3 regions of the Rhizobium rosettiformans genome follow, and region 1 is predicted to be linked to each of the others. Evidence: predicted binding sites of a transcription regulator. Region 1 holds the regulator's gene; each other region holds the start of a gene.
What was found. The regulator LexA, encoded in region 1, represses DNA repair genes until DNA is damaged. The targets are predictions, from matches to a motif close to TGTTCNNNNTGTGTTCNG.

Region 1 (10,491 bases):
CGCTCATTTCAACTCCTCGAAGGCAAAGGTCACCCCCTGCCCCTTTTCCGGCGCGACGACGAGGCGCGCGCCCGTTTTTTGATAGCTGACGCCCTTAGCAGCGAGGCAGGCTTCTGTCACGCCGAGATCATCAACCGCAATAACCACGGCCGCCCCGACGAGCCCCCTTTCCGAGACCAGCAATTCCTGGCCGAAGTGGAGCCGGAAACCCTCCGGTGTCAGCACGTCGACGGCGACGTTGGCGGTCTGAATCGAGAGCCCGAAGGAATGGGCGGTGACATCCCGCTGATCAACAACCGTTTCCAGGAGATATTGGAAGTCGCTCGGGTTCTCTTCGACCAGCACTACGCGCCGGAGCCCTGTCGCGCCGTTGGCATGCACAAGCAGGGAATCCCGATCGGTCGGAAGCGGGTTGATGCGCTGGCAGGCGAAGGCGAAGAAATCGGGCGCACGGAGATCTGCTGCAAAGGCGAGTCGGAAAGCCCCCTCCGCGGTTTGGCCATCCGGAAAACGAAACTGGCGCGCGAAATCGAGCACAGAGCCAGCGCTCATCCCGTCCTCGCGGTAGGCCGCATCGTCCGCCAATGCATCTTCCGTCTTCACGACGATGGCGGAGAGCCCCTCGACGCGCCGAAAGCGGAAGGCCTGATCGCGAGCGACAAAGACATTGCCCGTGCGCGCAGCCTCCAGACAGTCTTCCCGACTACCGACGGCCAGCGGCTCCAAATAGGTGTCATCGGCGAAGAAAACGCAGGCATTCTCGGTGCCGAAAGGGTGGCGGGCATCCGCCGCGACGGTGAATCCGAGGTGAGTGAGCCGCTCGCGGGCGGTTTCGAGATCGGTGATCGGCAATACGAGATGATCGATAGCGCGGGGTGAGGAAATGGAATTGGACATGTTTGCTCTCGGTTTCTGCATCAATTCTGAGAATTGGACGCCTGAATGGAAAGGCCTTCGACCGCCTGCCGCAAGGCATCGATCTGCTCGCGGGTTTCGCGCAGTTCCTTTAACACCTGCTCGTCGATCTTGTGATGCAGGGCCAAGACTTCGATCTCCGCCTTGAGATTGATCTCGTAGTCCTTCGCCGCCATGAAGCGATCGCGCTCCGCCTGCCGGTTCTGGCTCATCATGATGATCGGCGCCTGGACGGCGGCAAGCATCGACAGGATCAAGTTCAGGAAGATGAACGGATAGGGATCGAGCGCACCTGTTGCAAGAATCACCGTGTTGAGGATGACCCAGGCGACCAAAAACAGCATGAAGCCGATGATGAATCCCCAGGAGCCGCCGACCCGTGCAATGCCGTCTGCGAGCCGCTGACCGAAGGTCGCATGGGCCAAAAAGTCCTCGCCGGCATTGGTCGACACCGTGCGGCGCTCCCGCGCCCGCTTCAGCACCTTTTGCTCTGCTGACGAAAGATCAGATGACAACTTCCCCAGAACGAGTTTCTCAATATCCTTCAACATATACAGCACCCTCGAAGGCGGTTTTGCCCGATCCCGGACCAGATCTGCACTCAGCACTGCAGCACGTCAAAATCGGACGGTTTCAATACCCTTGCAGGCGGCTATCGCATTTTCTCACCGGCTCTTCACGAAAATTTATACCCTTGCGGAACACAACTGGAACATATAGTGTCTGTTCTGTATTTGTTTCACTCCGAGGGCACCGCATATGCTGACGCGCAAGCAACAGGAACTGCTTCTCTTCATCCATGAACGGATGAAGGAATCGGGTGTCCCGCCGTCCTTCGACGAGATGAAGGATGCGCTGGACCTCGCATCGAAATCCGGGATCCACCGCCTGATCACTGCGCTCGAGGAGCGCGGCTTCATCCGACGCTTGCCGAACCGGGCGCGTGCCTTGGAGGTCATCAAGCTTCCGGAAGCCTATTCGCCGAGCATCCAGCCGCGCCGCGGCTTTGCACCGAGCGTGATCGAGGGCAGTCTCGGCAAGACGCCACCGGCGCCAGCGCTGACCAAGCCGCCGGTCGAGGACAACGGTTCGTCTGTCTCCGTGCCGGTCATGGGCCGGATTGCAGCCGGTGTGCCGATTTCAGCGATTCAGAACAACACTCATGACATCACGGTACCGGCTGAGATGATCGGCGCGGGCGATCACTATGCACTTGAGGTCAAGGGCGATTCGATGATCGAGGCCGGTATTCTTGACGGCGATACGGTCATCATCCGCAATGCCTCTAACGCCAATCCCGGTGACATCATCGTGGCGCTCGTCGACGACGAGGAGGCGACACTCAAACGCTTCCGCCGCCGCGGTGCATCGATTGCACTGGAAGCCGCCAATCCGGCATACGAAACCCGCATCTTCCCTCCGGATCGCGTGAAGATCCAGGGCAAGCTGGTGGGCCTCATTCGCCGCTATCACTGATCAGCATCGGTCTCCAGCTTTGGTCGGACAGTGCCAGTTGGACCCGCAAATTCATGCGTGCTTTCGGAAGAGGCTGTTCGCCAGTCGTAGAGACGGTGCGCCGTCCATGGCCTGGAGGGTCCGTCGAGCGCGGACCTGACCGTCATGGCTTGCGAGGTGGCGGCTAGGCCCGCGATCTCGAGGGAGCCGGTTGCGCGCTGGCTCGCCTCCGAAATCAGGAGCGCGCCAGAGCGGCAGGCTTTGACGCGTGTGCGCGCCGACAGAACGACGATATCAGCGCGGTCGCAGGCTGTTCCGATGAGATCCGGGCGTTCCAGCGTCAGCAGCGTGTTGCCGTTCTCCAGTCTGATGGCACAGGCCTGCTTGACACAGGTGAACTGTTCTCTGCCGGCGGCCTTGAGTAGGCTGTCAAATACAGCCTCTGCCAGTTTGCTCTGCTCCTCCGACAGGGTTTGCCCAGTACGCCGGTCTGGCGCCGGTGGCAGGGGTACCGTGTCGAGCATGACCGGATGCCTTGGCTCATCGATACCGAGCACCGGCCGCCATTGATCGAAGATGAAGGCTGCCGGGCGGGCTCGGTTGATGGCAATGATGGACGTGTCGCCACTTGCCACCCGAATCGCGACCAACCGTGCGTCCTCGCTGACCATCAGTTCGCCACCCGGGGAACGTGGAGCAAGGAAGGCAGCAGCGAGCGTTGCGACGATGAGAGCCGTGCCGACATGCCTGATCGGGGTTCTGAGGAGCATCAGCAAGAGCATGCCGGCGATTGCGCCGGGCATGAACCATGATGGCAGACGCGGGAAGACGTAGCCGCCGCCCCAGCCGGAGACGGTGTGAGCGACAATGAGCACCATTTCCAGGCCCTTACCCATGATCCAGAAGAATGGGCCGTCGAGGCCAAATGGCATGAGCAGCATGGCAATGAAGCCGGACGGCATCACGACCAGCGAGATCAGCGGCATGGCGGCGAGGTTTGCCTCGAGTCCATGGGTCGACAGCCGGTGAAAATGGCTGATGGCAAAGACGGCGGTCGAGACCCCGCCGATGAACGATGTCGCCAGGGTGCCGCCGACGAACTTGGCAAACCCGGCAGCAATCCGCATGGCAAGCGAGCGGGCACGAGGCAGGATCGCGCGCGGTCGCGCCCGCCACCCCGCGTAACCGGCAATCAGGGCTGCAGTCGCCGCGAAAGACATCTGGAAACTAGGCCCCATCACCGTCGAGGGCTGGACCGCGAGGATCGCGGTTGCCGCAAGTGCCAGATTGTGGAGGCTGACAGCCGGGCGGTCGAAGAGGACGGCTCCGAGCATGACCGCCGTCATCAGATAGGCCCGCAACGCGGTGACTTGGTAGCCGGATATAAGCACATAGCCGGTCGTCGCCAGAAGCGCGCCGGCGGCTGCGATCTTCTTCACCGGATAACGGTGGGCAAAAGTCGGCATGAGGCTCAGAAGCCCTCGCAATCCGACGAAGAAAATGCCGGCGGCAAGCGCCATGTTGAGGCCCGAGATCGCGGTGATATGGGCGAGGCCCGAGACGCGCAGCGCCTCCGTCGCCTCTTCCGACATCGATCTGCGTTCGCCGGTAATGATCGCAGCAGCGAAGGCGCCGGGATCTCCGGGCAGTATGCTGCGAATGCGGCTTGAAATGCGATCCCGGAGCGAGAACAGGGACGCGTCGAAGCGATCCCACAGACCTTTCTCCGCCAATGAAGCGGAGGTTTTGGCCTGGGGCGGACCGAGGAAGAAGCCGACAGCGCCGATGCCGGCGAAGTAGCTTTGGAAGCTAAAGTCGTTCAATCCCGGCAAAGCCGGACCTGAAGGTGGTGAGAGACGGGCGCGACCGCTCAATTGCTCGCCGATGGCAGCTGGCACATGCTTGCTTCGGGCCAGAAGGGACACGCGTGCCGGCGACCGTCGGATGCTCGGCTCTGCGGTCTGGATCACGCGCAACACGTAACGCCATTCACCGCCCGCCCCCTCCTCCCGTCGCTCGACAAGCCCGGTGACCGTGGTGACAAGTGGCTGATCAAGGATCACGGTGGACGCTCGCCTTGTCTCCCATTCGGCCATCAGCATGCCGAGAAGGATCAGGCACAAACTCCACAGGACCACATGCGCCACGGTGTCGCGTATCGCCCGCGAAAGCGCGAAAGCCAGGCAAGCAAGGAGCAGTCCGAGGACCAAGGCCGGCGGTGGTTGGCCAACGGAAAACCAGATTGCAGCACCGGCGCCGAGCCAGACGGGCACGAAGAGGAAAAAATGCCCGTGCCGACTTTCGTCTGAGACGTCCTGTCGAACCTGCCTGAGAATGCGATGCAAAACAGCGCGAGCGGCGACAGCACGGCCGATCGTCGATAAACCGGGTGTTGCGCGTTTTTCGAGTGGTCGAGGCAAGTCTCGCCGGACCAGTACATCACCGGACCGGAGGCGCCCTTCCCCCTGAATTTCCGCAGTTTCTCCCATCAGCCACACCCGGCCGGATCGCCCCCATATGCCGACAGAATAAGCGAAATCCGTCAGCAATCAATGCGTGCAACGAATCGTGTTTTTGCCGCCTATTCGGGCTTCAAACGATTAGAACCGTTCGGTTCGATTGTTGCTGTTTTCGCGACGCACAATTTGCCCTTTGGATAGCTTGGCATTAACTTCGGTATCATATAGCTACATCACACGCTTAACCGATGGCGGCTTTTTTCAAGACGCCTTCCCGCCAATTCCGGAGGATCAGCATGACGGACAAAAGCGCTTCTTTGAAACTCGGTGACAAGACGGTCGACCTGAGCGTCAAGGCCGGCACGATCGGCCCTGACGTCATCGACATCGGCGCCCTTTACAAGCACACGGGCACGTTCACCTACGATCCGGGCTTCACGTCCACGGCATCCTGCGAGTCCAAGATCACCTATATCGACGGGGACGAAGGCACGCTTCTGCATCGCGGCTACCCGATCGAACAGCTTGCTGAAAAGGGCGACTTCCTCGAGGTCTGCTACCTGCTGCTCTACGGCGAATTGCCGACGGCTGCGCAGAAGAAGGACTTCGACTATCGCGTTACGCACCACACCATGGTGCATGAGCAGATGAGCAAGTTCTTCTCCGGCTATCGCCGTGACGCCCATCCGATGGCGGTCATGGTCGGCACGGTCGGCGCGCTCTCCGCCTTCTACCACGACTCGACCGACATCACCGATCCGCATCAGCGCATGGTCGCTTCGCTGCGCATGATCGCCAAGATGCCGACGATCGCGGCCATGGCCTACAAGTATCACGTCGGCCAGCCCTTCGTTTACCCGAAGAACGATCTCGATTATGCGTCTAACTTCCTGCGCATGTGCTTTGCCGTGCCCTGCGAAGAGTACCAGGTGAACCCGGTTCTGGCGCGCGCCATGGACCGCATTTTCATCCTCCATGCCGATCACGAGCAGAACGCCTCGACCTCGACCGTGCGTCTCGCCGGCTCTTCAGGCGCCAATCCGTTCGCCTGCATCGCGGCCGGCATCGCGTGCCTTTGGGGCCCTGCCCATGGCGGCGCCAACGAGGCTGCCTTGAACATGTTGCAGGAAATCGGCTCGGTTGACCGCATTCCGGAATATATCGCCAAGGCCAAGGACAAGAACGATCCGTTCCGTCTGATGGGCTTCGGCCACCGGGTCTACAAGAACTACGACCCGCGCGCCAAGATCATGCAGAAGACCATGTACGAAGTCCTCGAAGCGACAGGCCATGCCGATGATCCGCTGATGAAGGTAGCACTCGAGCTCGAAAAGATCGCGCTCAACGACCCCTACTTCATCGACAAGAAGCTCTACCCGAACGTCGACTTCTATTCGGGCATCACGCTGCGTGCGCTCGGCTTCCCGACGACCATGTTCACCGTTCTTTTCGCGCTCGCGCGCACCGTCGGCTGGATCGCGCAGTGGAACGAGATGATCGAGGATCCGCAGCAGCGCATCGGTCGTCCGCGTCAGCTCTATACCGGTGAGCCGAAGCGCGATTACAAGGCGCTCTCGGAGCGCTGAGACTTTCTTCCATCTTCGAGTATCGAGAAGGCCGGCTTTGTCCGGCCTTCTTTCGTTCTGCGCGGGCCGACTGCGTCCCTTATCGAAGGCAGCGATCAAACTCCCCGTGATGGTCGCGCATTTCGCCGTCCGATGCCTTCAATTCCACGGAGCTTTGTTCTAAGGAAGTCAACCTGCTTCGTCCCCGACGAAGATTTACAATGAGGTTTATGCGTCCCGATGCTCGTCTTCTTGAGAAAAGCTTCCCGAACCCTGTTCGCCAAGATCTTGCTTCTGCTGCTCGTCCTGTCCTTTGGCGTCTGGGGCGTTTCAGCTTCGCTATTCAGCAACACGTCAGACACTGTCGTTGCGGTTGGCGATCAAAGCGTCTCTTCGGCCGACTTCGCCTTTGCCTATCAGCGCCAGGTCGCCGACATGAGCAACCGGTTCGGGATGCAGCTCACAACCGAACAGGCCCGCGCCTTCGGCATCGAATCCCAGGTGTTCTCGCAGCTTGCCGCCGGTGCTGCCCTCGACCAGCTGGCTGCTGACATGAACCTCGGTCTTTCCCAGGATCGGCTTGCGCAGCTGATTGCCGATGATCCGGCTTTCAAGAACTCTGCCGGCAACTTCGATCGCGCACTGTTTTCCTCCCGTCTGCGCAATGCCGGTCTTCGCGAAGACGACTATATCGAGGAACGCTCGAAGGTCGCCATCCGCAGCCAGATCGTTGACGCCACAGCCGACGGCTTCGTTGCGCCGAAGGTGCTGATCGACGCGATCAAGGCCTATCGCTACGAAAACCGCGACATCAACTACATCCTGCTCACCAATGCCAATATCGAGCTCATCAAGGCACCCGATGATGCGACCCTGGCAGCGTGGTTCGAGACGACGAAATCCGGTTACCGCGCACCGGAATATCGCAGCTTCAACTATGTGAAGCTGGAACCCTCCGACATTGCCGATAAGGCCTCCATCACCGACGAACAGATCCGTGAAGACTACGAGCGCCGCAAGTCCTCCTACGAGATTGCCGGGACACGCACGATCGAGCAGTTGAGCTTCGAAAACCGCGAAATGGCGGAAGCAGCGGTTGAAGAACTGCAGAAGGGCACGAGCTTCGACCAGCTCGTCACCGATCAGGGCAAGACCGCCAGTGACGTGCTGCTCGGCGACTTCACCCGCGACCGCCTGCCTGATCCGGCCCTTGCCGCGGCAGCCTTTGCCGTGACTGCCGAAGGCGGCACCACCGATGTCGTCGACGGCGCTCTCGGCCCGGTCATCCTGCGCGTCACCAACATCAAGGAAGGCCGCACCCAGAGCCTCGACGAGGTGAAGGAAGAGATCCGCGAAGCGCTGGCCGAGCAGGCGGCGATCGCCGATCTCACATCGGTCCACGACCAGTTCGAAGATCTGCGGGCCGGTGGCTCGACACTCAAGGAAGCGGCCGACCAGTTGAGGCTCCAGACTGTGACTGTCACCGATATCGACCGCCGCGGGCTCGACAGTCGCGAAACGGAAGTTGCCGGCATTCCTGAACGGGACAAACTGCTCGCAGACGTCTTCCGCACCGAAATCGGTATCGAGGCCTTGCCGGTCACCATGGGCAATAACGGTTTCATCTGGTTCGATGTCACCGACATCAAGGCCGAGCGCGATCGCGAACTGGCCGAAGTGCGTGAAAAGGCGATTGCCGACTGGACCGCAGAACAGCAGCGCATAGCACTCGGTGCGAAGGCGGAGAGCCTGCGCCAGCGCGTCGCAGACGGTGGCACTCTGGAAGAAGTCGCCGCCGAACTGGGCCTTGCGGTCGAAAGCAAGGCCGGCATCACCCGCCGTACTGAAGATGCGGTTCTCGGCCCGACGGCGGTGACCGCCGCGTTCTCCGGCCCGCAGGGCATCGTGGTGACTGCGTCCGGCGGTGATCCTTCGACGCAGATCCTGCTGACGGTCACGGCCGTCCGTGACCAGCCTACCGGCGGCGTGCCGCTCAATGAAGATGAGCAGATCGCTCAGGTCGCGAACTCCGCAGGCGACGACATCCTCGACCAGATGGTCGGTCAACTGCAGTCGGAATATGGCGTGACGATCAATCAGGCGCTGGCCCAGCAGGCCATCGTCCGATAAGCATCGGCCAGAGGGGGAGTTGAGAATGTCCGGGTTGAAGCCCTTCATCGCCAAGATCGCCACGCGCCAGCCGCTTTCGCGGCAGGAAGCGAGCGACGCCTTCGAAATCCTGATGTCGGGCGAAGCCAGCATGGCGCAGGTCGGCGGCTTCCTGATGGGGCTTCGGGTCCGCGGCGAAACCGTTGACGAGATTGCCGGGGCCGTGTCGATCATGCGCCAGAAGATGGTGCCGGTCGATGCTCCCGAAGATGCCATCGACATCGTCGGCACGGGCGGTGACGGGACGAATACCTATAACATCTCGACGCTGGCAGCCCTGATCGTAGCCGGAGCCGGCGTGCCCGTTGCCAAGCACGGCAACCGGGCGCTGAGCTCGAAGTCGGGCACGGCCGATGCGCTATCGCAGCTCGGTGTCAAACTCGACATCGAGCCGGACATGATCTCGCGCTGCATCCGCGAGGCAGGGATCGGCTTCATGTTCGCGCAGCTGCATCATCCGGCCATGCGCCATGTGGGCCCCGCCCGCGTCGAACTCGGGGCGCGGACCATCTTCAACATCGTCGGTCCGCTTTCCAGCCCTGCCCGCGTCAAGAAGCAGCTGTTCGGCGTATATTCGCCGGAATGGCTCGTTCCCGGGGCGGAAGCCTTGCGCGATCTCGGCCTTACCAGTGCTTGGGTCGTACATGGCAGTGGGCTGGACGAAATCACCACGACAGGACCGAGCCAGGTGGCAGAGCTGAAGGACGGCGAAATCCGGACCTTCGAGCTGACACCGGACGATTTTGGCGTGGAGACCGTTTCTCTCGACGCGATCAGGGGTGGTGATGGCACCGTCAACGCAACCGCTTTGCGGGACGTACTGGGTGGCGCCAAGACCGCCTATCGCGACGTGGCCCTCTGCAACGCCGCTGCCTCGCTGATCGTGTCCGGCAAGGCCAAGGACGTGACCGAGGGCATGCATCTCGCCAGCCAGTCGCTGGACACCGGCAGTGCAGCCCGGGCACTCGACACGCTGATCGCCATTTCCAATTCTGCCGCTTGAGGGTAATCTTCAAACCATGACCGATATCCTGAAGCGCATCGAAACCTACAAGCGGGAAGAAATCGCGGCCGCCAAGGCTGCCGTCTCGCTGTCGGAACTCAAGGACCGGATCGCGAGCCAAGACGTGCCGCGCGGCTTTTACCGTTCGCTTCTCAGCGCCCGGGACGAAGGCCGGTTCGGGCTCATTGCCGAGATCAAGAAGGCGAGCCCCTCCAAGGGGCTCATCCGTCCGGATTTCGATCCGCCGGCACTCGCGGCCGCCTATGAGGCCGGTGGGGCCGCCTGCCTCTCTGTACTCACGGATACACCGAGCTTTCAAGGGGCGCCCGAATACCTGACGGCCGCTCGCAAGGCCTGCTCCCTGCCGGCGCTGCGTAAGGACTTCATGTTCGACGCCTATCAGGTCTACGAGGCCCGCGCCTGGGGTGGCGACTGCATCCTGCTGATCATGGCCTCGCTGTCTGATACAGAGGCCTCGGAACTGGAAAACGTCGCCTTCGACCTCGGCATGGATGTATTGATCGAAGTGCACGATGCCGAGGAAATGGAGCGGGCGCTGAAGCTCAAGTCGCCCCTCGTCGGCATCAACAACCGCAATCTGCGGACCTTCGACGTCAGCCTCACGGTCAGCGAAGATCTCGCGGCCATGGTTCCGGCCGATCGCCTCTTGGTCGGTGAGAGCGGCATCTTCACCTATGAAGACTGCCAGCGGCTGCAGAAATCGGGCATCACAACTTTCCTCGTCGGCGAGAGCCTGATGCGCAAGGACGATGTCGCTGAGGCGACCCGCCTGCTTTTGACCGGCAAGACCGGCGCGCTGGCTGCGGAATGACTTCCGGGTCCAGCGGTCTGACGCATATCGGCGCCTCCGGCGAGGCGCATATGGTGGATGTCTCGGCCAAGGATGACACGGTTCGCATTGCGG
Region 2 (10,491 bases), 1.0 Mb from region 1:
AGCCTGCAATCAACCGACCCACACGTCTCCGTGAATGTGGCAGATTCTGGTCCATGGTTGCGACGGATTGACCGGATTTGTCGTCCGTCATCTGCGACGATTCTGCATCTTGGACTTAAGTCTATGATTTTTCGGGGTTAATTTGTGGTGAAACTTGGTGCTGTCACGCCTTGACTATGCAGGGGCTCAAAATTATGGTGCGCCCGACTTCAAAGCGGGCCAGAAGGGTTTCTATCTCGCCGTTTCTGCATTCAATTCGGGCGCATAAACGGCGCTTGAGACAGGCGACGGTCGGAGAAAGCCATGACGGACCACCGGGAAGAAGATCTGGAAGAGCGCCGCAGACGGCTGACCACGGAACTCGCTGAGCGGGACGCCAAGGTCAAGGACGACGAGCGAGCCGAGATCAATGCCGACCAGACCCGTAAGGGATATGGTATGGCAATGAAGATCTCGAGCGAATTCATCTCCGCCATCATTGTCGGTGCCCTCCTGGGTTATCTTTTCGACTACTTTGTGGGCACGGGGCCGTGGGGCATGATCGTCATGCTTATGATCGGTTTCTGCGCCGGCGTGTTGAACGTCATGCGCGTCGTCGGGGTCGTGGCATCGCCACATCCTGCGGATCGCAGACTGGACTTGGACGACAAGGGCAACGGTCGCTGACGCGCCGGCCCGGAAACGAGAATGACCGCTTCGGCGGCGAAAGCGAAAGAGCAGAACGTGGCAAACGATCCCACTTCCCAGTTCCTTGTGAAGCCGATTGTACCGATCGAAATCGGCGGGATTGATTTTTCGTTCACCAACGCATCCCTGTTCATGGTGGCAACCGTTGCCGCTGCGTCGGGCTTCCTCTACTTCTCGACAGCCAATCGCGGCCTGATCCCGACGCGCATGCAGTCGGTCGCCGAAATGGCCTATGAGTTCATTGCCTCCATGCTGCGCGAAGGTGCTGGCGCCAAGGGCATGCACTTCTTCCCGATGGTGTTCTCGCTGTTCATGTTCGTCCTGACGGCAAACCTGCTCGGCATGTTCCCCTACTTCTTCACGATCACCAGCCAGATCATCGTGACCTTCGCGCTGGCCCTGTTTGTGATCCTGACGGTCCTGATCTACGGCTTCTACAAGCACGGACTGCACTTCCTCTCGATCTTCGCGCCGTCTGGCGTGCCGGTGGCCCTGTTGCCGCTGGTGTCTGCAATCGAGGTCGTGTCCTTCCTGTCGCGTCCGATCAGCCTTTCCGTCCGTCTTTTCGCCAACATGCTGGCCGGTCACATCACGCTGAAGGTCTTCGCAGGCTTCGTCGTGTCGATGAGTGCTGCCGGTGCCGTCGGCGTCGCAGGCTCCATCCTGCCTCTCATCATGACGGTCGCCATGACCGCTCTCGAATTTCTCGTTGCCTTCCTGCAGGCTTACGTCTTCGCGGTACTGACTTGCATGTACCTGAACGACGCCGTGCACGGTGGTCACTGAGAATAAAGTCGCTGGCCCCGGTGTCCCGGGTGTCAAAAACAGCCGCAACAACCCATTCGAAGGAGTATCCATATGGAAGCGGAAGCAGCAAAGTACATCGGCGCGGGTCTCGCATGCCTCGGCATGGCTGGTACGTCCCTCGCTCTCGGCCGTATCTTCGGTGACTACCTGACCGGCGCACTGCGCAACCCGTCTGCTGCTGACAGCCAGTTCGGCCGTCTGGTATTCGGCTTCGCCGTTACGGAAGCTCTGGGCATCTTCTCGCTGCTCATCGCTCTCCTTCTCCTGTTCGCCGTCTAATAACGGCTGGAGTTTGAGATCACGGCGCGCCGACAAGGCAGCCGTGATCTCGCGCATTTGAGCATACACCTGGAGGTGAGCATGTTTGTGACCCCCGCCTTTGCCCAGGAAACCCCGGCAGAAGGCCAGCTTCACACAGAGACCGGCGTGGCCCACGACGAGGCTCATGGCGGCGGCGTGTTCCCGCCGTTCGATTTTTCGACCTATCCGTCGCAGCTTCTGTGGCTGGTGATCACGTTCAGCGTGTTCTACATGCTCATGCAGAAGGTCATCGTTCCGCGCCTTGGCGGCATTCTTGAGAACCGCCACGACCGCATCGCTCAGGATCTCGACGAGGCTGCTCGTCTGAAGTCCGAAGCCGATGCCGCCATCGAAACCTACGAGCGCGAGCTGACCGCGGCCAAGGCGAAAGCCGGCCAGATCGCTTCTGCCGCTCGTGACGCATCCAAGGCCAAGGCCGATGCGGAGCGTGCTGCGATTGAGACGGAACTCTCCGCCAAGATCGCCGCTGCCGAAAGCCGCATTGCCGATATCAAGGCGCGCGCTTTCGCGGAAGTCGACACGATCGCCATCGACACCGTTGGCACGATCGTTGAAGAACTGATCGGCGCCAAGTCGACCGCAGCCGACATCAAGGCCGCCGTCTCCGGCGTCGCCAAGCAGGGAGCGTAAGCATCATGGACGCTTCATTTTTCGCACTCGTTGCCCTCGTTCTCTTCTTCGTCCTGCTCGCCTACCTGAAGGTACCGGGCATGATGGGCAAGGCTCTCGACGAGCGCGCCGACAAGATCCGTGACGAACTGGCCGAGGCCAAGCGTCTGCGCGAAGAGGCCCAGCACCTGCTGGCCGAGTACCAGCGCAAGCGCAAGGAAGCCGAAGCCGAGGCTGCAGCCATTGTGGCTGCCGCCGAGCGCGAAGCGGCTGCCCTGACCGCGGAAGCCAAGCAGAAGACCGAAGAGTTCGTTGCACGCCGCAACGCGCTTTCCGAGCAGAAGATCAAGCAGGCCGAGACTGAAGCCGTGAACGCCGTTCGCGCCGCAGCCGTCGACCTGGCGATTGCCGCTGCCGAGAAGGTTCTGGCTAAGAAGTCTGACGAAGCCGTGCAGCAGACGCTGTTCAAGGCCTCCGTCGGTGAAGTGAAGTCGCGCCTGAATTAAGGCCGGCCGACTGCCGACATCATCTTCATTCTGACGCCCCGATCGGTCTCCGCTCGGGGCGTTTTCTTGTTCGGCTGAGGGCCGTCGAGTGAAGCAGCGTGACCTTTGATCGGCTGTGCCTCGCCGACGCACATGCGCGGGCAAGATCGTGGCTAAGCGCGGACAAGGATTTTAGAGATTTTCGTCCGCTGGCGCTGCGATTTTCAACGGCCGGAAGCTCATCCGATGCAAGGGGCAGGGGCCGTGCGTCGCGATGGCGCTGCGGTGGCGATCCGTGCCGTATCCGGCATGGACCTCGAAACCATAGCCGGGATAGACGAGACCTGCCCTCACCATCATGCGGTCCCGCATCACCTTGGCGATGATAGAGGCGGCGGCGATAGAGACCGATCGCGCATCGCCCTTCACGACGGCCTCGCCGGCGCAAACCAGGCCGGGGGGAACATCTCGGCCATCGGCCAGCACATGCCGGGCCTCGTGGTCGAGACCGGCGACGGCCCGGCGCATGGCATCGAGGCTCGCCTTGCGGATATCGATGAGATCGATGCGCTTAGGCGAAGAGGACGCAATCGAAACTGTCGCCTCGGCCAAGATATGCTCATAGAGCACGTCGCGCTGGGCGGCGGAGAGCTTCTTGGAATCGTTCAGCCCATCAGGGATCCGCTTCGGATCGAGGATCACGGCTGCGGCGACCACAGGGCCCGCCAGAGGACCGCGGCCGGCCTCATCCGTCCCGGCCACCGGCCAAAGGCCTTGACGCTTGGCGCGGCTCTCCAGCGAGAAATCCGGGACAAGCGGCATGTCTGGAAAGAGGCCAGGAGAATCGGGTGGCGTGCGACGTTTCATGCGGCAGAAATCGCACGCGCACCCGACCTCCTGCAAGTCCCCGGTCCCGATCGCGATCATGGCGAAGGGGGCGGCTTACCAGGGACTACATCCGGTGCGAGGCGGCGGACAACGGCACCGGAAAACAAAAACAAACCCAAATCAGAGCAGCGACAGTTGCACGCCGTCGCTATTGGGCGAGATGAACAGGTCTTCCCTCAAATGCAGGCTGCGACGCATCAGACCGAGTCGCTTGGTCGCCATCTCGAAGCGACGGCTGATCTGCCACGCATAGGGACCGGCCCCCTTCATCCGCTTGCCAAATTCGGCATCATAATCCTTGCCGTCGCGCATCGAGCGCACCAGCGACATCACGTGCCGATAGCGATCCGGGTAATGCTGCAGCAACCAGTCACGGAAGAGCGGGCTCACTTCGAGCGGCAGGCGCAACAGCACATAACTCGCCTCCGTCGCCCCTGCGGCTTTGCCGCTGTCGAGGATCCGTTCGATCTCGTGGTCGTTGAGGGCCGGAATAACGGGCGCCATCATCACGGCCACGGGAATGCCGGCCTCCGACAGGGTCTTGATCGCCTCCAGCCGCTTGGCCGGCGTCGAGGCACGGGGCTCCATCGTGCGTGAGAGCTTGCGATCCAGTGTGGTCACTGAGATGCCGACCTTGACCAGCCCGCGCTCGGCCATCGACTTTAAGATGTCGATATCGCGCAGGATGAGCGCCGACTTCGTCACGATCACCACGGGGTGGTTCGCCTTGTCCAGCACTTCGAGGATCTGTCGCATGATGCGCCATTCCCGCTCGATCGGCTGATAGGGATCGGTGTTGGTGCCGATCGCGATCGGCTTCACCTTGTAGCCCGGCTTCGACAGTTCTCGTTCCAGCAGGCGCGGCGCATCGGGCTTGGCAAACAGCTTTGCCTCGAAGTCGAGACCTGCCGACAGGCCCATATAGCTGTGGGTCGGCCGGGCAAAGCAGTAGATGCAGCCGTGCTCGCAGCCCCGGTAGGGGTTGATCGACCGGTCGAAGGGAATGTCGGGTGAATCGTTGCGGGTGATGACCGTGCGCGGCTTCTCGACCTGAACTTCGGTCCGGAAGGGTGGCATGTCCTCGAGCGTGTGCCAGCCGTCGTCGAAGGCGACGCGTTCCTGGCTCTCGAACCGGCCGGCCGGATTGATCCCGGCCGCACGTCCGCGCCGCCGATCGATCTCGATCCGCATGCCGGACGCATTCATCAGTGCATCGGCAATATCTGCCGTATTGCCGGGCTGAAATGCAGCTTGGCTCACAAGAGACAGCTCGGTCATGTTTGGCTCCTCGCGGGCGTTGCCGCCTCGCTCAATGACTTTATTCCTAGCGGCAAAAGGAGAACAATGCAAGAACAAACTTCAAGAAACTGGCTGTGGCAAAACTTTGTGCAATGCGATAGATATAGGCAATGCTGACAGTGATCATGGAATGCCACGACCAGGAACCCGAGCTCGCACAGACCTTGTCCGTGCTGGTGGCCGGCGCGGTCGAGGGTCTGGTCAGCGATGTCATCGTGCTCGATCACGGCTCGACCGATGGCTCGTCCGTGGTTGCGGACGCTGCGGGATGCCGCTTTTATCAGCAATGGGACATGAAGCATGTGCTGGCGACAGCGCGGGGCGAATGGCTGCTGCTGATCGAACCGGGCGCGCGGCTCGGGCAGGGTTGGGTGGATGAGGTTGCGGAATATGTCGCGCTCAACAAGGCGCCGGCCCGGTTCTCCGAATCGCGGTTATACCGGCTGCCCTTCTATCGGCGGCTCACGCGCTCGACGCCGCTGCTTGAGAATGGCCTGCTGATCCCGAAGCGTCAGGCACAGGGGCTCGCAGGTGAGGGCAGGGAGCTGTTACAGCTGGCCCGCGGCCATAAGCCCCGCCGTCTCGACTCCGAGATCATTCCCTCCTGGGTCGCCCGCGAAGCGCGCCGCTAATCAGCCTTGGCTGCGTCTCAGGTGTTCGTCGAGCCTGGGCATGATTTCCACGAAATTGCAGGGCATGTGGCGATAGTCGAGCTGAAGCTTGATGATCCCGTCCCAGGCATCCTTGCAGGCGCCGGGAGAGCCCGGCAGCACGAAGATGAAGGTGGCATTGGCGACGCCACCCGTCGCGCGTGACTGGATCGTGGAGGTGCCGATCTTGTCGTAGGAGATTCGGTGGAAGACTTCCGAAAAGCCATCCATGCGCTTTTCGAACAGCGGCTCCAGCGCCTCGGGCGTCACGTCGCGCCCGGTGAAGCCCGTGCCACCGGTGGTGATGACGACATCGATCTCGGACGTCTTCGTCCAGGTCTCGACCTGTTCTCGGATCGCCGTCTTGTCGTCCTTGACGATCGCCCGGGCGACAAGCCGGTGACCAGCCTCTTCGATGCGCGCCACCAGAGTGTCGCCGGATTTGTCGTCGGAAAGGCTGCGGGTGTCGGAAACGGTGAGCACGGCAATGCCCACGGGAATGAAGGGGCGGCTCTCGTCGATGCGGCTCATCATCTCTCTCCCGGAACGGTGCGTGTCAGCAGCACATACCAGTTCGGCCGATAGGCCGAAAGAGCCAAGGCCGCCTTCATCGCCGCAGCCTCGGTGTCGTAGAGCCCAAAACAGGTGGCGCCCGAGCCGGACATGCGCACGTAACCGGCAAGGCTCTGCCGCAACAGGTCGCAGGCCTCGGCAATCTCCGGCACCAGCGCTTCCGCCGGCGGCTGAAGGTCGTTGCGCAGGGCTGAAAGCGACTGCATCCACGCAGAGACATTGGAAGATGGGTCCATCTCGCCGATCGGATCATTGTCGCGGCGCTGAAGGCTGCGAAAGATCTCCGGCGTGGAAACCCGTTTCAGCGGGTTGACGAGCACCAGCGGTACGGAGGGCATGGCGACTGTCTCGATTTCCTCGCCGATCCCGCGCGCGCGCAGCGGCATCGAGGCAAGACACATCGGCACATCGGCGCCGAGCTGCACTGCGATCTGCTGCAGCCTCTCCGCCGGCAGCTGCGCCTTCCAAAGCCGCAAGAGTCCGCGCAGTGTCGCTGCCGCATCCGCTGAGCCACCGCCAATTCCGGACGCAATCGGTAGGCTCTTGTCGAGGACAATCGACACGGCGCCATGCGGCTGGCCGCATTCGTTGAGGGCGGCCCGAAGCAGATCGCGCGCCTTCAGTACCAGATTGTCATCGCCTGAGAGCGCAGCCGCGAAGCGCCCGACGACACGGAAGCTGTCGCTGTCTGCCGTCTCGAAAATGAGCTCGTCGCCGTCCTCGGCAAAGGTCACGAGACTGTCGATAAGATGATAGCCATCGTCCCGCCGACCTGTGACGTGCAGAGCAAGGTTGATCTTGGCCGGAGCCGTCTCGACGATCCGCTCCGGCCGGCGCTCTGCAGTGTCTGTCATGCGGTTCAGGTCTTCTTATCGTCTTTCTTGGGCTCTTCGACCGGCTTGGTCTCGACCTTGGCAGCATCCGCCTCGATCGCCGGCAAGCCCTTTTCGATCTTCGCCTGGATCTTCGGAACTTCCGCCTCTTCGGGCTCGGAGGCGAGCGCACGCTTCCACTGATACTTGGCTTCGAGTTTGCGCCCGACCCGCCAGTAGGCATCGCCCAGGTGATCGTTGATGGTGGCGTCGCCGGCGCGCAGTTCGACGGCCCGTTCGAGCTCCACCACCGCTTCCTCGAATCGGCCAAGGCGGTAATAGGCCCAGCCGAGCGAGTCTACGATATAGCCGTCGTCAGGACGCAGCTCGACCGCCTTCTTGATCATCTCCAGGCCCTCCTGGAGGTTGCGGTTCATGTCGACCCAGGAATAGCCGAGATAGTTCAGCACTTGCGGCTGATCGGGATTGAGCTCCAGAGCCTTGTGGAAGTTCGGCTCCGCCTTGTCCCACTTCTTCAGGCGCTCATAGGCGATGCCGCGCTGGAAGAAGACCGACCAGTGGTTCCGCGCCGGGTTCGGACCGATGATCTCGATCGCCTTGTCGTAATTGTCCGCCATGGCCGCATAGTCCTTGGCGTCGGACAGCACGCTGCCATAGGCGAGATAGCTTCTGATATCCTGCGGATCGGAGGCGATCAGGGCGAGCAGATGTTCACGCGCCTCCTGAACCTTTCCGGTCTCGGCCAGCGTCAGACCAAGCTGCAGCTCGGAGATACGCCGCATCGGCGAGGTCTCGGGCACCTGGCGGTAGAAGGCGATCGCCTTTTCCGGCTGCTTCGCATTCTCGGCGATCCCGCCAAGCAGGATCAGCGTGTCGGCGGCATCCTTGTCCAGCGCATGCGACAGCTGGAGATAGAGCATGACCGTGTCTTCGGCACCTTCGCGGTTCAGCGCACCACCGATCGAGAAGAGAACGCCGGCTGCACCCTGAGCTGCCGTTGCGACAACCGGCTTCGGCTGGCCGCCGGCTTCGATCTCGGTGCGGAGCGCCTTGAAGGGGGCGAAGTTGGTGATCAGTTCGTCACCGGCCGAGAGGGCGTCGAGAGCCTTTTGCTTGTTGCCGGCCTGGGCCTCCAGGGTTGCAAGCGCGATCACCGAACGGGCGAAGGTATCAGGCGCGGTTGCCCCCCCATTGCGGTCTGTCACCGTATCGGTGAGTGCCTTTCGGGCGGCATCGACATCGCCGATCATCGCGGCCATGACGCCGACATTGTAGTTGCGGAAAATCCCGTACCAGCTCGGACCATCGAGATCCTGCACGAGCTTCAGCGCTTCCTTGCCCTTGCCTTCGCCGACCTTGGTCCAGGCGATCAGCAGCTGGTTCATCAGCCGGTCGAGATCGTTCGGTCCCTGATACTTGAAGTGCTTGAGCGCTTGCGCGTAGTCGCCGTCTCGGATGGCGCGAAAGCCGAGCGCCACGGAGGTGACTCGCTCCACGGCCGGATCTTTCTCCAGAACCTTGGCGAGATCCACGCCCTCGTCGAACTCGCCGTTCATGATGAGCGCAATCATCAGCCGCTGCTGAAGCTCAAGCTCGTTCGGCGTGAATTCCAGGGCCTTCTTGTAGAACTTCACAGCACTCGGATAATCGCGATCCGCTTCCGCTGTCCGGGCGGCCAGGAAGGCGCCCGCGAAGGAATCGACGCTACCGATATCGAAACTCTCGGCCTCGGTGGGCTGGGTATTGGCAGCAGCAAGAGCCAGCGGCGCCTGGGAGACGCTGAGCAGCAGCGCAACCGCGGTGCCGGCGAGAGTGCGAAGGGCAAAGCTTTGCCGCATGAACGAGCCTTTCAAGAACCGAGAGCAAGCGCGGGTCGCCCGCGCGCGGGCGATTGGCGATGATTCACGGACAGAATGGCTTTTTTGAAGCAGCCTCGCAAGGCAATCGCTGGATCTGCGTCAATTCACGCGCGCGATGCAGAAGTCGATCACGTCGTTGAGGGCGCTTTTCCACGGCGTTTCGGGCAAGGGCGCCAAGGCATCGCGTGCAATGGTGCCGTAATGCTGCGCCCGCTGGATCGTGTCGTTGAGGGCGCCATATTTGCCGATCAGGCCGAGCGCCTTTTCGAGCCTTGCATCGTCGTTCTGTCCACCTTCGATGGATTCCTTCCAGAAATCCCGCTCGGCAGCCGTGCCACGGCGATAGGAGAGGATGACCGGAAGCGTGATCTTGCCCTCGCGGAAATCGTCGCCGACATTCTTGCCGGTCTCGGCAGCCTTGCCGCCGTAGTCCAGCACGTCGTCGACCAGTTGGAAGGCAAGGCCGAGATTCATGCCATAGGATTTCATCGCGCTGCGGGTTGCCTTGTCGGTGCCAGCCACGATCGGGCCGACTTCGGCGGCCGCTGCAAAGAGCGCCGCGGTCTTGGCGCGGATGACGGCGAGATAATCGTCTTCCGTCGTTTCCATGTTCTTGGCGACGGAGAGCTGCAGAACTTCGCCCTCCGCGATCACGCAGGCCGCTGTCGAGAGCACGTCGAGCGCCTCAAGCGACCCGACTTCGACCATCATGCGAAACGCCTGACCGAGCAGGAAGTCGCCGACGAGTACGCTTGCCTGGTTGCCCCAGATGGTGCGGGCGGTGTTCTTGCCGCGGCGCAGATCGCTTTCGTCGACCACATCGTCATGCAGAAGCGTCGCCGTATGCATGAATTCGACAGAGGTCGCGAGCTTGATGTGATGATCGCCCTCGTAGCCGAACATGGCGGCTGTCGCGAGCGTGAGCATCGGCCGCAGTCGCTTTCCGCCCGATGAGATCAGGTGGTTTGCCACCTCCGGGATCATCTGGACGTCCGAGCCTGCCTTCGACAGGATCAGCTGATTGACGCGCTCCATGCCGCTTTTGGTCAGGTCCACCAGAGGCTTGACGGATGCCTGTTTGTTTTTGCTTTCCTCAAGCGGTATGACTACGCCCAACGCACCGGACTCCTGTTCAGTTTGGTCGCCGACCATAAAAAGCCGGGAAGGCCACGGCAAGGGGCGAATTGCCTCGGTCCGGGCCTGAAAGCCGGTTTAGCTGTTAACAGTGAGTTCTGAAATCGATGCATGAGATCATTCGCAGCAACGACGTCGTCCTGCTCTCCTTTGCCGAAAGCCTGATGCGTGACGCCGGGATCGCCTCGATGATCGCAGACCAGTCCATGAGCATCCTTGAGGGTTCGCTCGGCATGCTGCAGCGCCGCCTGTTGGTCGATTCGGACTGTGTCGACCAGGCCCGCCGCATCCTGACCGATGCCGGCCTTGGGGCAGAACTGCGCGACCGCGAAGCGTGAGGGCGCGA
Region 3 (10,491 bases), 1.9 Mb from region 1:
TCGCCTCGAGAACCTCATAGATGAACGCAACGGCGCGAGCCGGCAGTGGAACGATGATCTTTTCGTCCTCTTTGCCGTCGACCGTGATTTTGACGCCTACATTCGCTTCTGCGACAGCCTTCAATTTGTCGGCAGCCTTTCTTGCGATCACCGCTTCAGCCTCATCGGCGACAAACGGCTCACGCGTCTGATCCATGAGTGCAAGCATTTCAATCTCCCTACGTGTCAGACAATCAGGAATATCATTCGACGCGTTTAAAGTCACTTACTAAACGCAATAAACGCAACGAACGAAACAATCGGTGCCGCAAACTGTTCCGTGCTCTAACGTAATGGCGAAGGTGACGCACAACGAGCAATGATAATGCTTGTTGGCGAAACGGAGGAGGTCTCAGCGCAACGGAAACGGGGTCAGGCCGCGGACTACTGTCACGGTTTCCGGGTCATCATAATGCAGGCAGTCGGCGAACGGTCCGGTTTGTCCTCAATGTTTGCCCTGGCGGCGCGAGGCTGCGCGCAGATGCGTCAACATTAACGCGCGTTAACCAGGCGTGGTCCTGCTGGGAATGGCTTTTTGGCGTAGAGCGAGATTTTCCTGCCCGGTACCCTTTGGCTTATAGCGACAGTCCGGAAAATTGGAGCATGATCGGAAGGCGCCAAAAGGGCCGGTTTTTTGGACAATAACGCCCCGCCGGCATGCTGGGCAGGTTTCCTCCTGCACCGGCTCGCCCTCTGAAGTCTGAATTCTCAGCGCACCGTCCGCCTCAAGTTCATTCAAGAATGTTGAGCACTGTCCCCGCACGCTGAACAGTGCAACGGAGCGTTTGGCACGTGTGAGGGCCACATAGAACAGCCGCCGCTCCTCACTGTCGGGGTAGTTGTCTCCGGCTGGCATTGCCAAACCTAAGACCGGATCATCCGCACGCGTGTTGGGAAAGCTACGCCCTCTCAACGCGCTGATCATTTCGGGCAGGATGACAAAGTCCGCCTCGCTGCCTTTAGACCGGTGGATGGTCAGGAAGGATACCGTTACCCATTTCTGCGCGGCACTCGTAATGCGAGGCACATATTGCTGATCGGCATTGTACCGACCCAGGACATAGATCGACACCTTGCCATTTCGGCCGGGTCTGACGTCTCCAGACTGGATGCGTTCCGCCAAGCGCTCGACATACTGGCGGATGGCGTCCGCCAGTTGCTCTCGTCCATCCACCTGATAGGCTTGTATAACAGGCCCTTCAGCAGGCGTTTGTGAGCGTACCTTCTTCGGGAGCTGGGCAGGGTTCTTGGACACGAACCGGCTGGAAATATCACACAGTTCTTGCGGGCAGCGGAATGTCTGCTCGAGTTTCATGACCTGGCCATGGCCGAACCAGTCGCGGAAGCCCGTCATGACAGAGATGTCGGCCCCCGCAAATCGGTTGATGGATTGCCAATCATCGCCAACGGCGAAGAAGAAGCGCCCCTTCTTCTGCACTAAGGCCCGGCAAAGTCGGGCTCGCGCCCGGGACGAATCCTGAAACTCATCCGCCATCACAAGTTGATACGGTTCTTCAATAGCACCCTCTTCAAGGTATTTGGCTGCGAGATTGAGCATGTCTTCAAAGTCGATGCCGCCTTCCGCCGCAAGCGCTTCGTCCCAAGCTTTGATGATGGGGAGAGCGAGTGCGGCAAACATCCGATAGCGATACTTAAAGGCATCCGTGGGCAGTCTATCCAAGCGTTCCTCTAGGTCTGCCGGAGTCATGCTATTGCTTTTAAAATGGCCGATGAACGCCCGGACCAAGCCTATCAGTTCCTCTGCAGGCATAGGCTTCAGACCATCCTTGGGGATCTGTCTGTCGGGATTTGGGTTGAGCACGATGCCCCGTTGGGTGAGTTCCCTTTCGAGATGCTCAAATAAGGTTCCCGTGCGCACCTGGTGCGAGGTCGTCTCGATCAGCGCGGTGCCCTGCTCTAAATGCAGGTTTCGCTTCCATTCCACGCCTGAGACATAATCGTCGAAATGGGTAGGGGCGTTGCCTCGCGCATCAAGCGCGAAATGCTCGTGATAGAGGTCTATGTCGGGATAATAGAAATCTGGACGGTATTGCCGGTGCGTCGCATCCGCCGTGTCCAAGACATAGGATTTTTCATACCTGTAATTGACCCCGTTGTAGAAAAGCCAGTTCGCAATGAGCGCTTCTTCCTGGCTGCGCACGCGTGTCCCGTCAGCCGTGAGAACCATTCCCCTGCCTTGCTCGTCCCACGCGGTCGGCGCGGACTCGCCAGGTTTCGGCAAATCCCGTTTGAAGACAAAGCGAAACAGGTCCCACTGCGCGCGAAAGCTCAAAGAGCTGTCTTTCAAACCGTCGATCAAGTCAGCGAGCTTGCGCAGGCCATCCGCAGGATCGATTGCCCACTGCGGGATATCTGGCTTCTTTCCGGTGGCCCTACCGATGATTCCAAGACCCAGAGCGTTGAACGTGAAAGCCTTCACGGGGACATCATACATGCCCAGACGCGCAAACGATTGGCTGGCCCGTTCTGCAAGTTCTTCGGCAGCCTTCTTATTGAACGCGAGCATGACGATCTGTTCGGGCTTGGCGATACCTCGATGGATCGCGTAAGCCGCTCTAGCTACCATTGTGGAGGTTTTACCAGAGCCCGCAGAGGCGACCACCTGCACTCGATTGTCGAAGCAGACGACGGCTCGCGCCTGCTCTGGTGTCAGTGGTTTGCTTTCGACCTTGTCGAGCAGCTCTTTGCACTCGATGAGCTCTCTGTCTGTGTGTTTGGAGTTCAGGTTTTGCCATGCTGTAGCGATGTCGGCGCCCCAGTCCCGCAAGTCCTGTTCCAGCTGGATGGCTCTCTGGCCGAACCGGGCTTTCAGCGAACCATCACGCAGCAGCATTCTCATCCTGGCCGTATCCAGTTGAGGCCGTTCACTCTCCAGAGAATTTAACATCTCGTGCGTCAGCCAGCGCCTTTGTGACGCCGCCGTGTCCTCCACCGATCTGCGTTTGCTAAGCCAATCGCTCATGGTCTCGTGAGCGCGAACCAGCAGGGCGGTATCTTCCCTGAGGCGGATCTCGCTCAGGACATCATCGAAATTGGCTCGCAGGTTTGCTGCCCCGCTCTTGGACAGTCCGCCGACCTGAATGGCATCCGAGCCGGCAGGCTTCAGCGTGACGCTGGCCCACAGTAGGCCGTTTCTCACCGAGAATGATGCAGAGTCGCGGACATTGACCGTGTGAGAATCTCCATCGATTAGGAGGGTCAGGCATATGCCGTCCTGAACCAGCAGCCACTTTGGCGACCGGGAAACAATGCGTCCCCATTTCGATGGCTCCCACTCGTTCTTCATTAGATTATCCAAATGGTTGCATATGGAGTCGGCACTACCTCGTCTGCTGCATGCGGACAAGCCCGTTCAATCGGACATTGCTTAGGCAGGGAACATCAGGGGCAGGTTAAGGGCGGTTTCTTGAGATGCTGTCAACAAAGGAGCTGTCGTCATACTGGATCGCCAAGACGGGGGTGCGGGTCATAGTTCGTGTCGAGGGGGGAGATTTGCGGCTCCGTTATTCGCCGAATATCCCGCCTGCTCTTCAGACATTTGCTTTCCGAGGGCGCTGTTGAGCACACAAGAAGAAAATTGCGGAAGGATGACGCTAATTAACGCGCACGCATTGTGATGCGTGGTAAGGCATTATAACGTCTATTGACGCATCATGATGCGTGTATTCTGCGTTAGGTTGGAGACTGAAGATGCCGGTCATTACGGTGGCGAACCCCAAGGGTGGGGCCGGGAAGTCAACAGCGGCCCTCGTGCTCGCCACGTCGCTTGCCCAGCAGGGTGCGAGCGTCATTATTCTCGACTGCGATCCCAACAGGGCGATCGAGGGGTGGCGGGCAGGGGCCTCGAAGAACCCCGTCATCGTGGATGGTGGGATCACTGAGAGCACGATCACCACCAAGCTCGATGAATATCGCAAGAAGTATCAGTTCGTCTTTGTCGATCTGGAAGGCACCGCCAGTCGGCTCATGTCGCGTGCTCTTGCCCGGGCGCAGCTCGTGATCATTCCGATCCAGGCAAGCCCGCCTGACGCGGAACTCGCAGCGCGCGCAATCCATCTGATCCGTGAAGAAGAGCAGGCCTTCGAAAAGACCATCCCCCATAGGGTGCTGTTCACCCGGACCTCTCCGGCGATCGCCTCTAAGCTGGAAACGCAGATTACGGCTCAGTTGAAGGCAAGCGAGGTGCCGATGTTTCGCAATCATCTGAACGAGCGGTCCGCCTACAAGGCGATGTTCTTCTACCAGCAGGATCTGGAGGAGCTTGATCCGCGGAATGTGAATGGGCTGCCGGCAGCCCGGGACAATGCGTTCCGGCTTGCAGAGGAACTGGTCAATCTGGTCATTGATGCGAGGGTTGCGGCATGAGCGGGAAGAACCTGGGCTTTGGCGACAAGCTCGCCAACATCACGCCCGACACGGAAGAGCCGGCGCGGATTCCTGATGCCAGGATCGACGAGGTTGGTGAACGCCATGGTTTCGTAGCACGAGAGCCTATCCAGAAGCTGACGCGGCGCAAGCCTTCTGAGCCGTCTGCAAATCTCAACATCCGCCCGCCGATCACGACCTTCAATCGGTTTCTGATCTTTTGCGAGCAGAACCGCATGTCATATCCTGAGGCGTTGAAGGAGCTCATGGACCGCGCAGGTGTCTGAACCTGATGCAGAGAGTTGGCTGCGTCACCATTGACGCGCGTTCATGAAGCTCGGCATCCGAGTTCCGTTGATATGCAGCGACAGCGCGTCTATGCGACCGATTGATAGAGGGGAGTTGTCCTGATCGCCGGGCTTCGCAAGGTAAACCCGCGCCTGAAATGCAGGCTTAAGGGCTCCAAGCGTTTCTACGGTGCCGTAGGAGGTCGTGGGAGTCATAACTAAACACGATAAGGATCACGTCGACGGTCAGGCCCCGGCATAGGCGCTTGCTTTGGCGATGCAGGCTATCAGCCCCTCAAGCAACCATGAACGAGTGATGGGCTCGACCCTCGGGGCCACAGTCTCGATACCTCCCAGGCGGGAAGAAGTCGTCACTGCTGGCGAAAGGCCGCGATCATATCTCTGGACACATCTTCGGCAAAGCAGACGGGCGCATAACCACCAGGCTTGGAATATGCACTTCGCTTGCCGCATTGCCGACCTCGACGATCCCGGCTGTAGGGGCATGGGCAGGAACCGGAATAACGTTCGATCGATTGAGCGATGATCCGCTGGACGATTGTTGCGTCCGATATGGCAGGTACGGACCGAGGCTGCTGCTGCGGCGGCTGTTGCGACTTAGTTTGTCGAGGGGCTTCACGCGCTGGCTGGCTTTTAGACAAGAAGCGGGTCGCTATCCATCCTGTACGCTGTGTCAGTTGATCGCGCACCTGCGACCAGTCTGCACTCATGTTCACGCGCATCACCTCACGCCCCTTGTCAAAGCGATCGAGAATCGAGTTCGCAGTGCCGGGACCAGCGCGAAAGGCAACTCCACTGCCCGTCACATACATCGTCTCCGCGGGTGCCGCCTGAATAGAGGGTTGAGTGGTGGCACCTGGCTGATCCGAGGCGACGGCTTGCGGGGATTGCTCAGGCGATACGACTGCGGGCTGTGGGGCAGAATACGGCGCAGAGGGCTTCTCGTCTTCCCGACCAAACAGGGCGAGTGCGACAAGGAACACTCCAATGCAAGCCGCGATCTTTCGCATCAGGAATCCTCTCCTGAGCTGCTGTCTGCTATTTCTTGGGCCTGATCACCCTGGGGCTGATGTTGTTATAGACCTGTTGGGCGTCGAATGAACCGGGCGGCGATACTGCACCGCCAGGAAGCTTCAGGACCTGCACGATCAGATCTTGTCCGGGTTTGACAATGTCGTAGGCCACGCCGGGGTTATAGGTGGTGTATGCTGTGTTGCCGTAAACATTCGTCTGGAAGGTTCCCGGGGTCGAGCCCACGGATCGATTTGTCGAGTCGTTCGCCGTCACGACGAGGAAGTGGGTGCCCCCGGCAGCCAAGGTCACTTCAGCAGCTTTCAACAGGCTATAGTCCTGAATTGTGGTTGGGTCGGTAAACCCGTTTCCCCGTGAAGAGATGCGATAGGTATCGTTGGTTATCGGGGCCGCGGTGACCCCTCCGGTTGCACCCATCTCCTGATATTGCGTTTGGCAGCCGGACAAAATCATGGTTGTGGCGGCGACCAAGGCGAGGTGCCTGAAAGTCATTGAAATCTCCCCCTGTTTTCCGTGAGCAAAGGAGAAGTCATCATCGAAGTCAACCTAAGGCTGCGACTTATTTTGACGCGGCAAATCCACCGGGGCTGACGCCCCATCACCCGTCAAGACCTTGAACCCTTCGGGCAAAAGCGTCCGGGCCGTGGCTCGGGGCTTTTAGCCCCTGCGCCCGCACCACCCCGGACGCTTTTGGGTCTGGACGGGTTCCCCCCTCTCTTCGCCAGAGGGGCAGATCGGTTGCATGCGCAACCCGATCAAAGGAAAAGGGACATGAAAAACAGTATTTACGCTGAAGTGACGGACAAGATTATTGCCGATCTGGAAAAGGGGGATCTGACCTGGCTAAAGCCGTGGAATGCCGGCAACACGGCCGGGCGGATCACAAGACCCTTGCGGTACAATGGGCTTGGCTATGGCGGCATCAATGTTCTGATGCTGTGGGCGGCGGCGATCGAGGCGGGGTATTCGTCTGCCTGCTGGATGACGTTCAAACAGGCCCGCGAGCTCGGCGCCCATGTGCGCAAGGGTGAGACGGGCAGCATGGTCGTCTATGCGGGGACCATCAGCCGGGAAGGGGATGAGGACGAAAACGAAGATAAAGACAAAGAGGAAGGAGAGGGGGTCAAGCAGATACCGTTTCTCAAAACCTACACGGTCTTCAACGTCGAACAGATCGAGGGACTGCCCGAGCATTATCATGAAAAGCCGGCGCCGGTGATCGACCCGGTTGAACGTATCGCACATGTGGATCAGTTCTTTGCAGCAACGCGTGCCGAAATCCGCCACGGCGGCAATCGGGCCTATTACAGCGGTTCAAGTGATCATGTTCAGATGCCATGTTTCGAGAGTTTCCGGAGCGGGGACGCCTATTGTGCAACGCTTGCGCATGAAATGATCCACTGGACGAAACATGAAAGCCGTCTTGATCGCGACTTCGGGGCAAAGAAACGGGGCGATGAGGCGTACGCGTTCGAGGAGCTCGTTGCTGAATTGGGTGCGGCCTTTCTATGCGCGGATCTGGCATTGACGCCGGAGCCCGGTGCCGATCATGCGGCCTATATCCAGAGCTGGCTCAAGGTACTGAAGGAGGACAAGCGTGCCCTATTCAGTGCCGCCGCCCATGCGCAGCGCGCGGTCGAGTTTCTGCAGGGTCTGCAGAGCTTGGCCGGAACAGGAGAGCCGCCGCGTAAGCGGCGGATTTCCTTTCTCGGCAAGAACGCGCGCCCGCCGACGGCGGACACCTAATGAACGGATCTGAAGCCACGTTCAGTGGTTACCCCTCATTCACTCGAATGCCTGAAAATCAGGGGAACTCAAGGCGCGGCGGCACTCCTGAACCGGCTCAGACTGTAAGACTGCAACGCAGGTGCGTCGAAATGCGTCAACATTGACGCGCGTTAAAGATCTGGATTGGGGCTACGCCTCGGGAGCAAGTCTCGCCCACTCGCAAGGCGCGCCTCAGGCTGTGTGAGAGGTCCAGATGCTAATCGTGTGCCGCACCAGGGTCTCCCGGGCTGGCTTCAGGGTCGCTCTCGTACGGAGACCGGTAGCGCTCCTCAGGAGCAAGCCAGGATGCGAGGAACTGGAACGGGTCCGTATCGCCGACCATCTTCCTGGCCAGCGCCATGCGCGTTTCGAGATGCGGTCGTCGATCGTCCGAAACCTTGGCCAGGCGATTTTCCGCTTCCCTGAAGAACCGCTCCACGCCCATCACTTTCGTCCACTGCTCGATGATCTGGGCAAGCTGTTTCTGGCTTTCGAGCAAGGCCTCCGCCTTTTTTCTCTGGTCTTCGCGGCGACGGCTACGCTCCCGCTCGGCTTCCCATTCCTGTCTCCGCTTTTCGGCGGCTTCGTCTGCCGCCGTCATCAAGGCCTGGACCTGGCCGACGGCGCCTTGCAGGGACTCGATAAACTCCGGGATCGAGCTTTCCAGCGAGGCATGCTCCGCGTCCTGACGGGACAAGAACCACTCGACACCCCGCTTCGGTGAATACGCCACGATCTTGAAGCGTCCGCTTGGTACGTCCTGGAGATGTGTGTAAGAATGAACCAACTGCCAGGCCTTGGCGGACTTGATGACCTTGCTCTCGGTTCGATGGTATTTGCCGGCGAAATATCGCATAGACACCCGCTCCGTCATTTCAGTCACTGCAATGCCAATCGGAACCGAGTCGAGCTGGAACACAGTCGGTCGGTCCGGACCCCATATGTAGCCAGATTGATAGCGGCCATACTTGCGGTCCTTCCGCTCGGTTTCCCGTTCGTCGATATCGATGCGGTGAAGGCCATCTTCGGCTGCCGCGATGCGCAGCTTGCAGCCTGCGTCATCGAGGGCGAGATAGACCTGATTGGCAATCGCAAGCGCGCGGGGCAGGGCACTCTCTGAGGCGACGATATCGGGCAGGATCCTCTTGTAGGGGCGGAGAAATTCATACTCCTCCACGACACGGGTCTTTCGCAAATGCTCCTCAACGCCAAGGAGCAGAGGATGTCGCGACCTCCTCGGCGGTTTCAGGCCCCGCTTTTTCCGGATATCCGGGCTTGGAGGCGGACCTTGTCGCCTGGGCCGGGGGGCCGGCTGTGCGATCTCGATGATAGCGTCGAGGGCCTCGGGAAGTAGTGGCAGTTCCGCTGGCAGGCCCATCGCCTTGCGGGTCCAGTAACCTGCCCCCGGAAACGGAACGTCATGTTTCCTGCAGATGGCTGACAACGCTGTCGGCGATAGTCCGAGTTCAGGGGCAATTTTGTTCAGGGGCGAGTTGCAGACTCTTTGGTAAAGCTCAAGGCGCGTCAGTTGCATTGCTCGAAAAACGTCTCGTTCAGTGAGCTGGTACAGAATCGGCACTGAGCAGCTTATGGCCAGCGGTGGCACTTCTCCCGCCGCCTTGCCGTTCCCCGGCTTAATCCAATCGCCGACTGGGCCTCCACTATTGCTGGCGGCTCCATCGGCATGGGTTCATTTTTAGCACGAGAATTACATCATCGTGTGCGATCCAGTTCAAAAGGATCTAGTATTCTTACCCTTATGTCCATCAGCCGTCGCGACTGTGCAACCGTCTGGATAGATTAGATTGGAGTATTGTTTTAAGCGATCGTTCAGCGCGAATCTTGCTGATTGGTTGGCTCAAATCACGTGAATTCGAATATCTATGGAACGCGGATTAAGGTCACGCAAAAGCGAGTTTCCGTACTTGCCGTCAACCTGACTATCTCTCCTTCGCTCGGAGACGCGCACATCGTATGTGGCGTTTAACATCGCATCAAGAATTTTAACTTCCTCAGGGTGGCCGGCGTATTGGCTTTTGGTCATGTTAAAGGGCTTCGGTGATGGCGTGAATCCGGTGCTCACCTTTTCTTCGTCTTTGCGACGACCGATTTGGTTGAACCAAAAGCCGAGCGCCAGAAGTATAACCGACGCGACGAAGAAAGAAGCAGTGAACCAATAAATCTGTAGCTCGTAATTCAATACATCTTCTTTTCCTATCAAGCCAACAGCGAGACCGGCAAATGAAGATATGCCGGTGGCAATCGAGGCATTGCTGAGCCACTGGCCAAGATAGGTGTCATTGTTCATAGATTGTCGCTCCTTCCCATTTGTATAATTGGAAAATGCAAATATTTTGTCTGAGGCAAGGCTAAATTTTTAATGGAACGCTGCACGACCGGAGATGGCATTGAACGATAACCACAAAAGTTGAGTTCGCGAATTGCTGAGCTATCTCGCGGTACTGCCGTCGACGATCAACGATCAACGATCAACGATCGCGATGGTCGCCTGGTCGCCTTGAATGTGTGATATCGGCGTCCAATGGAGCTCAATACAGCGGATCAGTGAAAACGACCGTGGAGCCACGCTGCATGGCGTTTATCTTCTTCACGTCAAACCCGCATCCACCTTCACTCGCGATGGGCTGTAGCGCGCAGGCGACTTGTGACCAATCAGCAGGAAGAGGAACCTGCATATTGTTCCTGCGTGCAGCGATAAAGCTCTCCCACCATTTGAGTAGCTGAGTGCCATTAGATTCACTCAGCACGTCGAGGTGCTCGATGTGGGTGACAGCCCAGGCTTGAGATCGATAAACGTTCTCCAAATTGGGTAGGCAGTCCATGGGGTTAGTGATTACGTAGTCCACGAACGCAAGGTAGCATTGATCCCCGTCTGACACTTTGATGACGGTAGTATCACCTGCACGGTGAAACACCCGGCTGCATGCCCCTTTGCCAA

Region 2: the regulator LexA is predicted to act here: its motif matches at 5,135-5,152, upstream of D4A92_RS11705 (PA0069 family radical SAM protein).
Region 3: the regulator LexA is predicted to act here: its motif matches at 3,620-3,637, upstream of D4A92_RS07640 (UvrD-helicase domain-containing protein).

The regions. Positions count from the first base shown of each region.
Region 1 covers NZ_CP032405.1:3,473,417-3,483,907, reverse strand. The annotation lists gene kdsA (3-deoxy-8-phosphooctulonate synthase) at 1-7, opposite strand, end outside; gene D4A92_RS17145 (VOC family protein) at 4-897, opposite strand; gene D4A92_RS17140 (DUF1003 domain-containing protein) at 918-1,466, opposite strand; gene lexA (transcriptional repressor LexA) at 1,675-2,391, shown strand; gene D4A92_RS17130 (ComEC/Rec2 family competence protein) at 2,385-4,643, opposite strand; gene gltA (citrate synthase) at 5,126-6,415, shown strand; gene D4A92_RS17120 (peptidylprolyl isomerase) at 6,635-8,524, shown strand; gene trpD (anthranilate phosphoribosyltransferase) at 8,550-9,566, shown strand; gene trpC (indole-3-glycerol phosphate synthase TrpC) at 9,583-10,398, shown strand; gene moaC (cyclic pyranopterin monophosphate synthase MoaC) at 10,395-10,491, shown strand, end outside.
Region 2 covers NZ_CP032405.1:2,435,377-2,445,867, forward strand. The annotation lists gene D4A92_RS11675 (AtpZ/AtpI family protein) at 304-666, shown strand; gene D4A92_RS11680 (F0F1 ATP synthase subunit A) at 724-1,473, shown strand; gene D4A92_RS11685 (F0F1 ATP synthase subunit C) at 1,546-1,773, shown strand; gene D4A92_RS11690 (F0F1 ATP synthase subunit B) at 1,855-2,445, shown strand; gene D4A92_RS11695 (F0F1 ATP synthase subunit B) at 2,451-2,930, shown strand; gene D4A92_RS11700 (ribonuclease HII) at 3,102-3,776, opposite strand; gene D4A92_RS11705 (PA0069 family radical SAM protein) at 3,918-5,075, opposite strand; gene D4A92_RS11710 (glycosyl transferase) at 5,207-5,728, shown strand; gene moaB (molybdenum cofactor biosynthesis protein B) at 5,729-6,277, opposite strand; gene D4A92_RS11720 (4-(cytidine 5'-diphospho)-2-C-methyl-D-erythritol kinase) at 6,277-7,173, opposite strand; gene D4A92_RS11725 (tetratricopeptide repeat protein) at 7,179-8,990, opposite strand; gene D4A92_RS11730 (polyprenyl synthetase family protein) at 9,111-10,127, opposite strand; gene D4A92_RS11735 (DUF2007 domain-containing protein) at 10,253-10,483, shown strand; gene D4A92_RS11740 (tRNA1(Val) (adenine(37)-N6)-methyltransferase) at 10,491-10,491, shown strand, end outside.
Region 3 covers NZ_CP032405.1:1,612,831-1,623,321, forward strand. The annotation lists gene D4A92_RS07635 (helix-turn-helix domain-containing protein) at 1-208, opposite strand, end outside; gene D4A92_RS07640 (UvrD-helicase domain-containing protein) at 542-3,346, opposite strand; gene D4A92_RS07645 (ParA family protein) at 3,751-4,425, shown strand; gene D4A92_RS07650 (hypothetical protein) at 4,422-4,712, shown strand; gene D4A92_RS07655 (SH3 domain-containing protein) at 5,084-5,743, opposite strand; gene D4A92_RS07660 (CC0125/CC1285 family lipoprotein) at 5,772-6,257, opposite strand; gene D4A92_RS07665 (ArdC family protein) at 6,537-7,511, shown strand; gene D4A92_RS07670 (hypothetical protein) at 7,750-8,727, opposite strand; gene D4A92_RS07675 (hypothetical protein) at 9,391-9,840, opposite strand; gene D4A92_RS07680 (hypothetical protein) at 10,082-10,491, opposite strand, start outside.